Regions from separate parts of the Bacillus sp. ABA4_010 genome, predicted to be linked through region 1. Evidence: riboswitches for the same ligand, from Rfam matches in the RefSeq annotation. Region 1 holds a riboswitch; each other region holds the start of a gene.

Region 1 (5,065 bases):
CAATGCGTTGCTGCGTAATTTGAATCGTTTCTTCTAACGCTGTGGAAATGTTGCCAGCTTCATCGATGATTGGCATATCTAATAAATGTTTCATCACAGCCGCTAATTCATATGTATGCTTTGTCAACTCTTTTTCATGCAGATGGAAGTCACGATAATCTGTTCCTCTTCCCTCAATCACTTGAGTGAGAATTCCTACATATTTAACTAATAATTCATCTACATTTTTGGCAAGCTCATGTACTTTCAGTGTGTAATTGCCGATTTCCTTCATGATTGCTTCAGCTGAATGTAATTTGGCGATTTCTACATCCACTTCTGCTTTTTGTTTTTTCATTTGTTCTAATTTCTTTTCAGTCGAAGAAGCGAAAATAATACTTCCAAGTGCTAAAGCAGGTGCCAGCGCAATACCGCCTAAAACGACCATCCCTCCAGCCATTCCTAAACCGCCTGCAGCAAGTGAACCTCCCCCAAAAAAGGCAAGAGTAGCATTCGTTGCAGCCACCCCGCTTAAAGAAGCGATAGCTGTCCCAGTAGAAGCAAGACCAAAGGTCGTGGCAGCGCCCATTGCGCCCATTGCAGCCAACCCACCTCCAGCAATCGCTGACACTCCAGAACTCATAATTTGAGCTGCTTGTATGGTTTGTTTTTCTACTTCACGCATAAAAAGGTCAATATCTTTTACCTTATCTAAACTATCAATGGCTGCATGATTAGAAAAATCAACATGTTTTAGTTTCTTAAATTCCGTCACAAAATTAGCCATACTTCCATTTAAAATTTCTAGCTTCTCTTTTCCATATTGTTCAAAATGCTTATTGGTTTGTTTACGCGTCTGTTCAAACGCCTGAAAAGCAGCTTTATATCTTTTTTCCGTTGCTTCTGCAATCTCTTTCGTTTCTTTTATATTTTGATAAGAATCGTATCCTTTTTTTCCTGCAATAGCAGTAGAAGCTGCTACAGCTCCAGCGACAACTAATGGAATAAGTGGTAATGGCATAACATGTTCCTCCTAAAATGGTTTTCTATTTTATTGATATTTCTCTAACATTTGCAACACACTTTTCTTCATCTCATCCCTTAACTTCTCGGGACGCAAAACTTCCACATACTCTCCTTGACTAAGGAGCCACATCTTAATTCCATGTCCGAATACTTCTGCTTCAAATACAATGCTATTTTCATCTTTCCCAACAATGCGGGCAGTAGGAAGCCGATCGAGAACGGCTTGAGGAGATGGGCCGGTGAAACGAAATTTAATCGTCATTAGTTCACCTGTATGCATAAATTGAATTCGTTTACGGAATTCTCCTTCTTGAAACCGCTCCTTATATGGCGATTCAAAATGCTCGTCTGTCATATAACATGTCGTCATTCGGTCTACCCTGTAGATGGTCGGAAAATCTAAATCACGCTTTGTTTGATAAGCAATTAAATAAAAATAGTAATCTGAAAACATAAGTCCGACAGGTTTTAATGTTCTCTCACTATCCGTGTTATCATGCTCCCGTTGATAGCGGATATTAATCAACCGCTTTGTATGAACGGCTTTTGCTAATTCCCAAAGCAAAGAGAAGAGAGAGCGATTATGCTGCAAGTCAACATATAAATGTTTTTCATTTAACATGAGCTTTTTAATAAATTCCTGATTAACTGGCTGAGCCAAATTTGTCAGTTTATCAATAAGCTGCTCCATCTCTTTTTTCGGAAAAGCCCGTGATTCAATCACGATTTTTAAAAGGGCAAAAATTTCTTCATTACGTAAAAACTGTTCATTCCCTACCTCTAGTCGATATACTTTCTCCTTACGATCATATTCTAAGTATTGGCTCGTTTTAGCAGTTTCGAGAAAGTCTCGCAAGCTGTCAAAATCACGTTGAATCGTCTTCTCTCCAACGTGAAAAGCATCTGCTTCCCCTTTTTTCGTCAGTGTGTGACCTTTACATAACCTGTCATACATAGACAAGACGCGGTACGTTTGGTTTTGGGATGTATTCATTTGCTTCTCTTTCACTCCTATTCAATTATCGAAGAGCAACTTTACATACTCATCATATAAATTCACTTGGACGTATTATGTACTTTAAAAACATTTTTTTATCCAAATAAAAAAACCTTCGAAAGGCATGCGAAGGCAAGTATCAATGTGCAGCCCGGCGGCCATTGCAATTGCTTTAGGTCCGTAGCTTTGCGTCCTTGTTTTTCAACAAGTTTGCCCAATCTATTTCGATATGAATGAAAGTTCTCTATTTAACATACAAACCAAATAACCTATGTCTATTTTACTATAAACAAAAGATTTTCCAAGAAAAAAATGTTAAAAATAAGAAAATGATGTAAAAGAACTGAAAGAGATAATTTGAAAAAATAAATACCCCTGAAATCACAAAGATTTTTTATAGGCACATTTTTAGATTGCAGAATTTCACAATTGAAAAAATCAAACCACCTCGATTGAAAGTTTCCTGTAAAAAAAGAAAAAAGGAATACGACTCATTCGCATTCCTTTTCACCCCTTATCAATAACAATTAAATTCGATTATCGTCTGCTTTCCATTGTTTAATCGCTTTTTTAATATCTTTCGGTTCCAAGTTTTCACTTGCTACTTTTTTAGCCAGTTCAACAAACTCTTCATCACTTGCAAATCGTAACGCGACAATTTGTGCAACACTTAATCGAGAATCAAGCAATTTGCCTGTTAACACATAGTGGCGCAGGTTTTCTTCTGCTCGGATAGCACGATCTTGTGCTTTAAGCGGATAGATGCGCAATAGAAAAACGGCAACCATCATGATTATGACAAGAAATAGAAGAAGGCCAGAGGTTAACAAATTAACGTCATCCTGAAACAAATGGATGACGGCTCCAATTAAAGCCAGCAGAAGTGCTCCTAGCAAATAATAATGATAGATTGGGTGAAGCCTTGTATGATTTTCAAAGTTTTGTGGTTTCATCGTATTATCTCCATATTATGTTTCATTTTTATTTCTCTTTTACTACAAAGCTACTATAAGCTTTTCTTCACGCCTAGTCAATTAAACAGTGCGTTTTATCATTTTTAGTAAGCTATCCGTGACACCTAACACAAAAAGAACCAATTCCTTTCAATCCTCATTTTTTTCATTATAAGACTTTAATGTTTTTTCCGTTGAAAGAGCAAGACGGAATATAGGTTCAACATATCGTTCGAGGAACTGGAAAATCCATGATAATATAAAAAGAAAGACTATCGTTTCCCCGAAAATTTTGATACTTATTGGACAACCCACTTCTTCCCTCACCAACCGAATCCATTATGGAAACATTCGGCATATTCTTCGTCATTTACTTGCTGTACATGTACCTAGCACCTCACTAAGAGCAGCTACTAATTCTTCTTGAGTCAAAAGAGGATCTGAAAGTTCATATACTGTATTTTCATGCCCGCTTCCTGTAAGAACCGCTGCCATTGCATCTGCATAATCTTGTGGTCAATAGGTTAACTCTACTCTTTTCACATCGGAATATACCCGCTCGTCAAATAAACATACATAGCGACAGGAACAACACTAAAAACCATCAACAAATTGCTCAATGCTAGCAATCGATTATTGGATGCATATCCTAAAAAAACACCAATTGGGTTTATCACGAATGTCAGCATGCCAAACGGTTCTTGGAGATGAAAGACTACATATGGAACCCATGAAATGATGCCTGCTAGTAAAAAAATAATTGATAGCCAAAAATATAGCTTTCGTTGTGAGAAAATTTGATTCAATGATTCCACCTCTTTCTACAATAGATAAAAACCAAATTTCAACATATTATCCTAAACAAAAACAGCAAGCCCTATTAGGTTTGCTGTTTTTGTTGACTTTAAAATTGCTCGATGATTTTTTTCGCACTGTTTTCCCCATTTTGAATGCAGTCAGGGATGCCGACACCATAATAAGAACAGCCCGCAAGAACAATGCCTGGATATGTTTCTTGAAGATGGGCTTCAAGTGCCTCTACACTTTTTGGGTGGCTAATGAGATAGTTCGGCAATCCATCCGTCCAGCGCGTCACTTCGGCTGTCATTGGTTCACTCGCAATGCCGAGGCTTTTATGAATGTCTTTGCGCGCTTCTGCCAGCAGCTCCTCATCTGTCATTTGTTCCAAAGCAGCATAGGCTGGATGACTGCTTTTATAAAACAGTCTGACGAGTAAATGGCGGCTTTTCGATGTATGCGCCCATTTTCGGCTCGTCCACGTACAAGCATTGCACGACAATTCATGACTGCCTGATGTAATAAAGCCTGTGCCGTCTGTCGGAAGAAGGGCATCCGGTACATCAAACCCGGCATAGACGCTAATAAGCGAACTATTTTTCAATCCGGAAAATTCTCGCCTTAACTCTGCGTCTTCAAGCAATACTTCCGCTGCATCATGCGGGATGCTTAAAATAATGTGATCAGCTTCAATGAGTTCTCCATTGCTGAACGATATAATGTAGCGCCCATCCGCTTTTTCAATTTTCGTTGCTTTTACGCTTTTTAATATTTCCGTCCCAGTCAGTTTTTCTTCAAATGCGTCAATTAATGTTCCAAGTCCATTTTTAAAAGAAAGAAATTTCTTATCTCCACTTTGAAACTTTTCAAGATTCGCTTCAAATCCTTTTATAATGCTGCCATATTCATTTTTATAATCGAGTACGTACGGAAGGGTTGAAGCAATCGTTAAATCTTTCAGCTCTCCAGAATAAACACCGGACAAAACAGGGGCAATTTGCTTTTCAACAAGCTCTTTTCCAAGGAAAAACTCTAAAAATTCACCGATGGAATCGTGTTTTGTAAACCGATCATTTTTTGTATAAAGATCTTTCAGCGCTTCTACTTTTCCTTCTGCAGAAACGAGTGTACTATTGACGAGCGCTTCCACACCTGCAGGAATACCAAAAATAGAGTTAGCAGGAATCGGCTTTAATTGCCCGTCTGTATAAATAAACGATATCCCTGTCGCATTGTAGACGACTTCTTCTTCCAGTCCTAATTCTTCAATGAACGTCATCATCTTTGCTTTCCGTGCGACCATCGAATCGGC
Region 2 (5,065 bases), 1.1 Mb from region 1:
CGAGCCCCTTCAATTGAGCTTTCAAGCAATGGACTGGAAATAGCTTTTCTTGCCGCTTCTGCTGCGCGATTTTGACCGCTTGCCCGTCCAATTCCCATTACAGCCGCTCCTTGATTCGCCATAATGGTCGTCACATCGGCAAAATCGAGATTAATTAATCCAGGTACCGCAATGAGGTCGGAAATCCCTTGAATCCCCTGACGAAGAACGTTATCCGCTTCCCGAAACGCTTCAAGCATCGGCGTTTTCTTATCTATGATTCCTAATAAACGATCATTTGGCACGATGATTAACGTATCTGTCGCCTTTTTCATCAGGTCAACGCCACCTGCAGCTTGAATGCCGCGCTTTCGTCCTTCAAACATAAAAGGACGCGTCACTACCCCAATCGTCAGTGCTCCAAGGCTACGCGCAATTTCAGCAATGGCCGGAGCCGCTCCGGTTCCCGTACCACCGCCCATACCAGCTGTAACGAAGACCATATCGGCCCCTCTTAACACTTCTATAATTTGCTCCTTGCTTTCTTCGACCGCTTTTTTACCAACCTCTGGATTGGCCCCTGCCCCTAAACCTCTTGTTAGTTCTGCACCGATTTGCATTCGTACATCTGCTTTTGATAAGTTGAGTGCCTGTGCATCTGTATTCACAGCAATAAATTCCACACCTTGAACGCCATGCTCCACCATTCGGTTTACGGTGTTATTTCCTCCACCGCCCACTCCAATGACTTTAATTTTCACTAGGTGGTCCATACTGACATCAAATTCCATTCTAGTTTTTCCTCCTCATTATGTATCATCGTGCGCTGTATCCTTTATATACGTGAACAGTTACGGTTATGTACATCTTTCATCACCTTCATTGCTCTTCAAAGAAGTACGAGCCTACAGGGGTATTGTATCATTTAATGTTTCCAGCATTCATCCATTCACGAAAAAAATAGCATTTATTCATAAAAAAACTGCAGACAAACAGGTTAGAACGTTCCCTGAACGGTTCTTTCACTGTCTTCCTGCAGGCGAAGTACGTCAACTGAATAAACTGGCACGCTGTCTTTTTTTCGTTCGTTTCTGTTCATACATGTTCTGGTCGGCTTCAATGAACAAACGATCCATGTTTCCGAGTGAATGTTCACTGAACGCATATCCAATCGACATGCTGATTTGTACGTCGTTACCGCTTGTATTGTATTCATCGATTGCCATTAAAAGCTTTTCATAAAGAGCTTCCACTGCGGCTTTCTCCGTATGCACAAGAAGAACGACAAACTCATCACCACCTATTCGAGAAACAATGGCATTCTCAGAGCAATGCTGCTTTAATAATTTAGCAGCCTCCTGAATAAGCTTATCCCCTTTTTTATGACCATAGTTGTCATTGCAATACTTCAGCTCATCTAAGTCACAGCAAATAACGGCTGCCGATATATCTATATACTGATTACATATTTCCATATTTCGCTCAAAAAACTCCCGATTGTAGACCGTTGTCAACGTATCATGAGTAAGTTTATATTCCAACTCCTGCTGTAGCTTCATTTTTTCATCTACATTCCGCATAATTCCCTGAATCGCTACCAATTCACCGTTTTCATAGATTGGAGTCGTATATTCTTCAAACCATTTATAATTTCCTTCCTTGTCTCTCAATCTTTGAATAATCGGTTTACTATAATCTATTTCACCACTTACTTTTCTTTTCATAATCTCGTAATCATCCGGGTGAATAATATTAAAAGGGGTATCGGGATTGCTGTTGAGCTCTTCCAGCGTTCCTTCTCCTAAGAAATCTTCAACAGAAGGACTTGTATACTTATGCTTATACTCTGGTTTTACTTCATAATAGTACAAAATATCTTTCGACCTTTCGACTAGTCGAACAAGATGATGTTCATACTCCAGTACCGCTTTTCGCTTAATTTTTTCACATTTGCTCAATACTTTGAAGAGTAGACTACCTACTATTAAACCTAAAGAAAAATGTAGCAATGACATGAATCTTCCCTCGCCTTTATGTATGTAGAAGCTTCGCTCATTTTGAACATTACTTCCCTATGTCTCTGAAGCCATAAGAAAACGGCATTGAAATTATTAGGGGAGTCTAACAATTTCAATGCCGCCAGCTACCAACGAACCTGCTTGCTCGAAATATGCATTGGTAGCTGGCTGACATCGTCCTTCGACTTTAGTCCCTATAGCTTTGCGTCTTCACCTTTCGATGAATTTGCCTTTATCATTTTGTCATGTTATTAGTCCTTTAGACACATTTATTTCCAATTATACACAATATTGAAAATTAAGGCAATATACCTATCCTTTCATCATGCAGTGACTTCATATTCATAGGCTAGTAAATTTTAATAGAGGTTTTCCTAAACAGACGACTCTCACATCATCCTTATTCCCCTTCAATGGTATCTGTTACTCCCACCATTTAAATCCATCTTCTTCTACTAACCAATTAGACGCTTCAGGCCCCATTGAACCTGAAGGATACGGATAAAGCGGCACACTGTTTTCTTCAAACGCTTCTAAAATTGGCTGTATCCACTGCCATGATAACTCCACTTCTTTCCAATGAGCAAAAAATGTAGCGTCACCAAGTAAGGCATCAAAGATCAGCCGTTCATAAGCTTCCTCAATATCTTCCTGATTCGCTGAGAAACTGACAACGACCGGTTCAATCTTTCCATCTTTTAATGGATTTTTCACATTTAACTGTAAGGAGAATCGTTCATTCGGACTAATCTCAATCGTTAAAAGATTAGGAGCAGCCTCCTCATGCTGCTCAACCATATCCAACTCTTTAAAAGAACGTTTAAATTCAATCACAATCTTTGTCGCCTTTTCCTTCATTCTTTTTCCTGTGCGAATATAAAATGGCACTCCGCTCCAAAATACATTATCAATCCATAACCGGGCAGCCACAAACGTATCATTTGATGAAGAAGCATTAACACCTGGTTCCTCTTTATAGCCAACAACCCGTTCATTGTTGATTTCTCCAGCTCCATATTGACCACGAATGACATGTGCAGCGACTTCTTCCTTCTGTACCGGTCGAAGAGCGTTCATAATATTTCCCTTTTCTCGACGAACATCCATAGCGCTCATCTGTTTTGGCAGATGCATTGCCGTCATCATCAATAGTTGCATCATATGATTTTGAACCATGTCGCGAATCGCCCCTGCCTGATCGTAATAACCAGCTCGCTCTTCAACCCCGACTGTTTCACTAGCTGTAATTTGGACATTGGCAATATGTTGATTGTTCCATAGCGCTTGAAGAATAGGGTTCGCAAACTCTAATGCCACAAGATTTTGGACCATCGGTTTTCCGAGATAATGGTCAATCCGATAAATCTCATTTTCTTCAAACGCCTTGCTTAATTTTTCATTTAAGTCTTGAGCCGATTTCAAATCATGTCCAAATGGTTTTTCAATAATGAGACGTTTCCACCCTTTCACGTTTCCTAATCCACTTTCTTGAATATTGGATGTAATCACATCTACTAACTCTGGAGCGACAGATGATGCCACCATTAAAGGTGCCGTCGAAGAAGCGAAAAAACAAGGAACACAAATTCTTGTCGATATGATTAATGTAAAAAATCTTGAACAACGAGCAAAAGAAGTGGATGCACTTGGTGTTGACTACATTTGTGTCCACACAGGCTATGATCTTCAAGCTGCTGGCGAGAGCCCTTTTGAACAATTGCAAACGATTAAACGTGTGGTCAAACATGCAAAAACAGCCGTTGCAGGCGGCATTAAATTAAACACACTGCCGGAAGTCGTGCAATCAAACCCTGATCTTGTCATTGTAGGCGGCGGCATTACAGGACAAACAAACAAGCAACAAACTGCTAGTCAGATGCAGCAATTAATTAAGCAAAAAGCTTTGGCCTAAACAAGGACGATCATTATGCAGACCATTCAATATGTAAGTGAAATTATTGAAGAGCTAAACCGTACCGCCGATTTGTTGGCGAATGAAGAAGCTGAAAAATTGGTTGATGCCATTCTTGAATCAAAGAAAATCTTTGTAGCCGGCGCAGGCCGTTCTGGATTTATGGTTAAATCGTTTGCTATGCGGATGATGCATATGGGGTTAGATGCCTATGTTGTCGGAGAAACAGTCACTCCTAATCTAGAAAAAGGCGATTTGCTCATAATCGGCTCCGGTTCAGGGGAAACGAAAAGTCTAGTGTCGATGGCGGAGAAAGCGAAAGGTTTAGGGGCAACAGTCGCTCTTGTCACGATTTTTCCTGACTCAACGATTGGCCAACTCGCTGATGTTTCAATTAAATTACCGGCAAAAGCAAAGGCGGAAAAGGACAGCGAACATAAAACGATTCAGCCAATGGGGTCATTATTTGAACAAACCCTCTTATTATTTTTAGATGCCGTCATTTTACGATTTATGGAAAAAAGAGGATTGAACTCCGAGACGATGTTTAGCAGGCATGCTAATCTCGAATAACTACTAGGTCAATGTTAAAGCTCTGGATGTAATGAACGTCCAGAGCTTTTTATCATGAGTTTGTATGTCAATTGCCTATGTATGTACTGAAAAATTCCTTTTGTGAATAACGGGACTGCTTTAATGAACATAGAAGAGTTATATTGTGAGGATGACATGAATGTCTTATTAGTATATAGAAGAACGTCGCTTTCTAGTTGATGGATTTGAGTTGTTCTTCTTCAGATTTCCTAACGGTTTCCATATAGTTTCTCCCCCATTCATACATCGCATCGAGAATTGGCATAAGCATTTTGCCCTTTTCTGTTAACGAATATTCAACTTTTGGTGGAACAACAGGATACACTTTCCGCTTAATCACAAGATCTTTTTCCAACTCTTTCAATTGATTAGCTAGCATTTTTTGAGTAATTGAAGGAATAAACGATTTCAATTCACCGAACCGCTTTGTTCCCTCTTTGCCCAAATACCATAAAATAAGCACCTTCCACTTTCCACCGATAATAGACAGTGTTAATTCTTTCTCACAATTAAACATTTTTTGCGATGTAGAGTGCTCCATATGGTTCCCTCCCTATTCAAA
Region 3 (5,065 bases), 1.2 Mb from region 1:
GTATGAAGACTTCCAGCCATTTGCTTTTTTCGTTGAACTAATCCAATAGGATAACGGAGTGGTATGTCATCTATTTTACGTAATACAGTACCGTGTGAGCCAGGATCAGCGGAAATAAGAGGGACGATGGCAAGTCCTAAATGTTGCTTAACAGCTTTCTTTAATACTTCAGTGCTTCCAATGGCGATGCTAGAATAAAGACTTTTTCCATTTTTCATCAGATGGGTTTCCAATACACTTCGGCAAGCGCTATTTTGTCCAGGAAAGAGAAGACGTTCGCTCTGTATATCCGTAATATGAATCACCTCTTTTTTCGTTAAAGGGTGATGTTCTGGCATTAAAACCACAAGAGTCTCTTCCGCCCACTGTGTAAATAATAGATTTGCGTCCGCCGCTGGGGTTGAGCAAATGGCAAAATCAAGTTCGCCCTTTGCGACGCGGTCACTAATGTTATTCGTATTTCCGACTTCTAACTCGAATTGAACTTGAGGGCTTTTCTCTAAAAAGGGAATAATCACGGAGGATAGTATTAAGCTGACGGTCGGTTCAATAGCACCCATCCTAATCATTCCAGCTTCTCCTTTTTCATTGGAGTTATTGTCAATTTAGTAACGAAAAGAGTCGTTCCTCCACTCATGACGCTTTTCTTTATGCTAACCGGCCTAATAGGTGTAGTTCTGGTTATTTCTAAAGGGGATTTAAGTATTTTTGTATCAGAGGATGGAAATCTATTCGCTTACTTGCTCATCTTGACAGGTGCTTTATGTTTTGTCATTTACACGATGGGAGGAAGTTCTTTCATGGAATGGTCACCATTAAGATACAGTACAGTAACATCTATTTATGGAACTTTTTCGATTATCATCGTAGTAGGGGGAGCAACAGCAGCTAACTGGTTGCAAGTTCCAACCCTCTCTATGATTAAAGATGTTTCCGGTCCCCTTTTATATACGGCGTTTATTGCTGGTGTGCTAGCCTTTTTTGTTTGGAAAATCGGTAACAGAATGATTACACCGATAAATGGTATTCTCTTTATGAATGTGATTCCGGTCACGACTTTTATTATCTCACTCATTCAAGGTTATCATTTAACAGCGTTTGAACTGATAGGTGCTTCGATCACAATTGCTAGTTTAATTGGAAACAATCTATATATTAGAAACATAAGTAAGCGAACTTCTCTATCATCAAAAGAGCAAGCATGGAGTTAGTTTTAGCCACATAGAAAAACCGAAGGTCTCATCAACGTTCAAAAGATAAAGAAGCGAGAAGGTGGTGAAAAATCGGTTCTTTTCACCACTTCCCTAAATGCTTCTTCTAGGGTGCAAAGCAAGTGAAGGTGGAATTAGTTGGCTCGGTCACAATAAACATGCATGGCTTCACGTAAAAAAGAGGCTAAGCCAGGCTGATATTTATCGATGTTTTTCGTGAAACGCGGATCGTTCACATATAAATCACCAAGTCCACGGAAAATATCAATAGTACATTCATAAAAGTGGTCTGTAATATGCTGGCGCAATTCCCCGATTAGCTTTTGAACATCTTCATGACTCGTTCCTTTCTCCATATTGTCAAGAATGCGTCTATAAATAGATTCACTTTCTTCTTTTATCCGTCGCCAATCTTCTTCTTGATAAGTGGAAGTTTTGCGGTAGGATTCTTCATATACTTTTGTACCACCATAGTTTTCTTTCACTTCCTGTTCGTATTGCTGCTGATGCGCTTCAATTTTTTTCATATCAAATGGTTCAAACATTTCTTTCTTTGACATCGTTTTTCCTCCTTCGATAGATTCCATCGTTTGTTCAATAGAACGGATGATTCGTTCAAGACGAAGTTTCTTTTCTGTCAGCACTTTCTTATGTGTATGGAGCGCTTTTTTGTAATCAAAACTTGAAGCGTTGAGAATCTCTTTAATATGTTGTAATGGAAAATCGAGTTCTTTAAAAAAGAGAATTTGCTGAAGACGGAGCAAATCAGATTCGTCATACAACCGATAACCGTTATCGCCAATTTCTGCCGGAGTAAGAAGGCCAATTTTATCGTAATGGTGCAGTGTCCGTACGCTAATACCAGCAAATTCTGCCACCTCTTTAATTTTGTACAAGTTTATCACCTCACATCTTTACCTTAAACTATGACGCAACGTTATAGTCAAGAGAAGGTAAATCATTTTTTGAAAAACGAATCATGCAAATTAAAAATAGGCATGTGCACCTTCATGTAGAAGGGCACATGCCTGTTATAATTCGTTAACAGCTCCAACCGTCATTTTTCCGTATATATCTTCACGTATTAAAAGAGTCACTTCTGTCCCCGATACAAACTGAGTCGCGATGTCCTGTTCATGTAAATAATCGGCTAATGGAAGCAGATGCGGTTCCTTATCGATATACACTTTAATGGTTTGTTGATTAGGCATCGAGTCGTAATTAGCTGTAATGATTTTCTCGATTTCGTCCGTTTCCGGTTCATATAAAACTTCTATATTTTTAATAGTATAGTTATCATTTTTAGTTTCAGTAAATTGAATAAGGAGTCCTGATCCAAGCTTAAAGGAGTTTAATTCCTCTTGACAGGCTGTTTCACCCGCACAGCGATAAATACCTGAAGTTCCTTCTACATTAAATTCAATCGAGTCGTGATCAATGTGTTTTGTTAAGGTTCCAACAACATCCCTTATTGGGTCGTTTGAAGGAGCATAGCCCTGCTGTGCTTCTGCTTGCGGTAAAATTAAAAGTCCTCCTGCCATGAATGTCCCTAAGGCAAAGGTAGCTATTCCGGTTACAATTTTTTTGTTGCTTTTGAAATGTTTGTTTAACAGCGGTTGTTTAAGATTTTTTTTCTTATTAGTATGGACAGGTTGCTTTTGGTTCCCTTTATTTGACATAACAATCCGCTCCTTCATTCTAATCATTTTTTGATTACAAAACTAAAGATTAGGATAGTTTATCGTTTTTATTCCCTCTAGTAGAAAGGGGTAAACTTGAAAAGCCTCCTTATAACTAGGTTCATAGTTTAATAATGGATAATAATGGAGCAGAAGGCAAGTTTTTTAGTATGTTTCTTTTGGTGTTCTCCCTTTATCATAAGAGTAAGAGATTAATTGGACGTTCTGTCGACTCAATCTCGATAAACGCAAAACGGATGAAAGTCCGTGACGCAAAGCTACAGGGACTAAGGTGTTCAATGAACTCTATGTCTGCCAGCTGCCGAAAGATGAAAGGGACAGCCTATTTACAGGTGAGAAGCGAAATGTGGAAAGAGATTGAAGAGTTGTGATGTGAGTCAATTTCTTCCTTTCGTGAGAGCTTCTGTAAAGTTGTACCCTCGCTTATCGGTTAAGCGGGGGTATTTTTATATTCTCGTTCGGTGTAAATGGCGTAGCTGTCAGCTCATTTGCTCGAATCGGCTGTTTGGTCACGAAGCATTTCCAGGGAGCATTGGATAAAAAAATGCCTCTCAAAGGCAGAAAGATGGAGAAGAGATGAAGAAATTTATAGTGTATATATTAGCTGTCGTGTTGACCTTAACTAGTCTGCCTGTTTTACAGGCAACGGCTGGTTATGAACCAACGATACAAGTCAAGCTAGTCAATTATTTAGGGAATAAAACCGAATTGACCATTAAGCCTTCAGACAATTACGAGACCAATGACAAGGGAATCGTCTTAAAATCGGGCACTTTGTATACATTAAAAGCGGAAAATGGAAATGTTGTATTATACGAGGGACAGCGACGACTAAAAGAGTTTTCCACATTTGAAGTAATCCCTTTAAACAAAGATAGCACGTTATCCATTAACAGTCGTTCCTATTTTGGTAGTTTTACGTTCAGTCTGGAGAAGGGAATGTACATCCAACCGGTCAACTCTATTTCGATGGAAAAATACGTAAAAGGGGTCGTGCCGAACGAAATGCCAGCATCTTGGCATGCAGAAGCCTTGAAAGTACAAGCGATCGCCGCTAGAACATATGCTATGAGCTATATGCATAAAGTCATTGATGATACGATTAACTATCAAGTATACGGGGGAGCCAATTGGCATCCAAATAGCAGTTTAGCTGTCGATGAAACTGCAGGAGAAGTATTGAAGTATAACGGAAAATTAATTAGTGCGGTTTTCTCTGCCAGCAATGGCGGAATGACGGAATCGAATGCCAATGCTTGGGGAAATACGTCTGTATCCTATTTTCGTATGAAAGAGGACCCGTATGATCCGAAGATGACTTGGAATGTATCCGTGGCGAAAAAGCAAATCGATTTAACAGGTAAGGATTTGACGAAGCCGGATGTGTGGTGGTCTATGACGAAGGAAGCCGACGCTGTCATTTCATCCAATATTAAAACGTGGCTGCAGCAAAACGGCTATGCCAATAAAGATATGAAAATTGTCAATATTTCAGAGCTTTCGTTGTATTCCCCAACATCAGGTGGCAGAGTTAGCAAAGGAAGCATAACGGTTGATTTTCTTGTTAAGGATTTAAAAGCGGTAGACGGAAAGCTCGCTGTTCAAACATTGAAACTAACCGATGTGAGCGCGGCCAAGATAAGAGCAATAGTAGGGAACAGAGTTATTTTAAGCTACCTCGTCGATAACGTTACCAATTCTACTACGGTTATTCATATACAAGGACGTGGTGATGGACATGGAGTTGGCATGAGCCAATACGGGGCGAAAAAAGCAGCAGAATTAGGCAAAACGTATAAAGAGATTCTTGCTTTTTATTATGAAGGGACCACATTGGTGAAGGAATACGAACTTTACGTGAGTTTTAAAGATGTAACGAGTGCGCATTGGGCTGAAATGTATGTGAACGAACTATTCCAGAAAAATATTATTTCGGGCTATACGGATGGCACGTTTCGACCGAGCAATTCGGTGACAAGAGCCCAGTTCAGCAAGATTATTATTAATGCACTTGACTATGATCTTGTGTTTGATGAACAGACGTTTAACGATGTACCGAAAACGGATTGGGCGAATCCATATGTAGAGTCAGCGGTTCAACACGGTCTTTTATTGAAAAGTGAAGTAGGAGCGAGCTTTCAACCAAATACACCG

The links. A riboswitch is a leader RNA that binds a small molecule or an ion and turns the genes downstream of it on or off. The one in region 1 is predicted to bind cyclic di-GMP.
Region 2: linked by a shared signal. The riboswitch ahead of ACXAEO_RS12495 (sensor domain-containing diguanylate cyclase) and the one ahead of ACXAEO_RS07030 (helix-turn-helix transcriptional regulator) in region 1 are both predicted to bind cyclic di-GMP.
Region 3: linked by a shared signal. The riboswitch ahead of ACXAEO_RS13070 (SpoIID/LytB domain-containing protein) and the one ahead of ACXAEO_RS07030 (helix-turn-helix transcriptional regulator) in region 1 are both predicted to bind cyclic di-GMP.

Annotation. Positions count from the first base shown of each region.
Region 1 is NZ_JBSWUN010000003.1:1,182,773-1,187,837, reverse strand. Features, by position in the region: gene ACXAEO_RS07035 (hypothetical protein) at 1-1,000, opposite strand, end outside; gene ACXAEO_RS07030 (helix-turn-helix transcriptional regulator) at 1,031-1,999, opposite strand; cyclic di-GMP riboswitch class I at 2,145-2,227, opposite strand; gene ACXAEO_RS07025 (DUF6526 family protein) at 2,530-2,955, opposite strand; partial or broken gene ACXAEO_RS07020 (SDR family NAD(P)-dependent oxidoreductase) at 3,343-3,468, opposite strand; gene ACXAEO_RS07015 (hypothetical protein) at 3,495-3,761, opposite strand; gene hemG (protoporphyrinogen oxidase) at 3,860-5,065, opposite strand, start outside.
Region 2 is NZ_JBSWUN010000003.1:2,253,440-2,258,504, forward strand. Features, by position in the region: partial or broken gene ftsZ (cell division protein FtsZ) at 1-770, opposite strand, end outside; gene ACXAEO_RS12495 (sensor domain-containing diguanylate cyclase) at 1,029-1,994, opposite strand; cyclic di-GMP riboswitch class I at 2,154-2,238, opposite strand; partial or broken gene zwf (glucose-6-phosphate dehydrogenase) at 2,421-3,530, opposite strand; partial or broken gene ACXAEO_RS12505 (orotidine 5'-phosphate decarboxylase / HUMPS family protein) at 3,496-3,909, shown strand; gene hxlB (6-phospho-3-hexuloisomerase) at 3,925-4,482, shown strand; gene ACXAEO_RS12515 (winged helix-turn-helix transcriptional regulator) at 4,676-5,044, opposite strand.
Region 3 is NZ_JBSWUN010000003.1:2,391,668-2,396,732, reverse strand. Features, by position in the region: gene ACXAEO_RS13090 (LysR family transcriptional regulator substrate-binding protein) at 1-605, opposite strand, end outside; gene ACXAEO_RS13085 (EamA family transporter) at 636-1,211, shown strand; gene ACXAEO_RS13080 (MerR family transcriptional regulator) at 1,346-2,107, opposite strand; gene ACXAEO_RS13075 (hypothetical protein) at 2,243-2,890, opposite strand; cyclic di-GMP riboswitch class I at 3,128-3,217, shown strand; gene ACXAEO_RS13070 (SpoIID/LytB domain-containing protein) at 3,488-5,065, shown strand, end outside.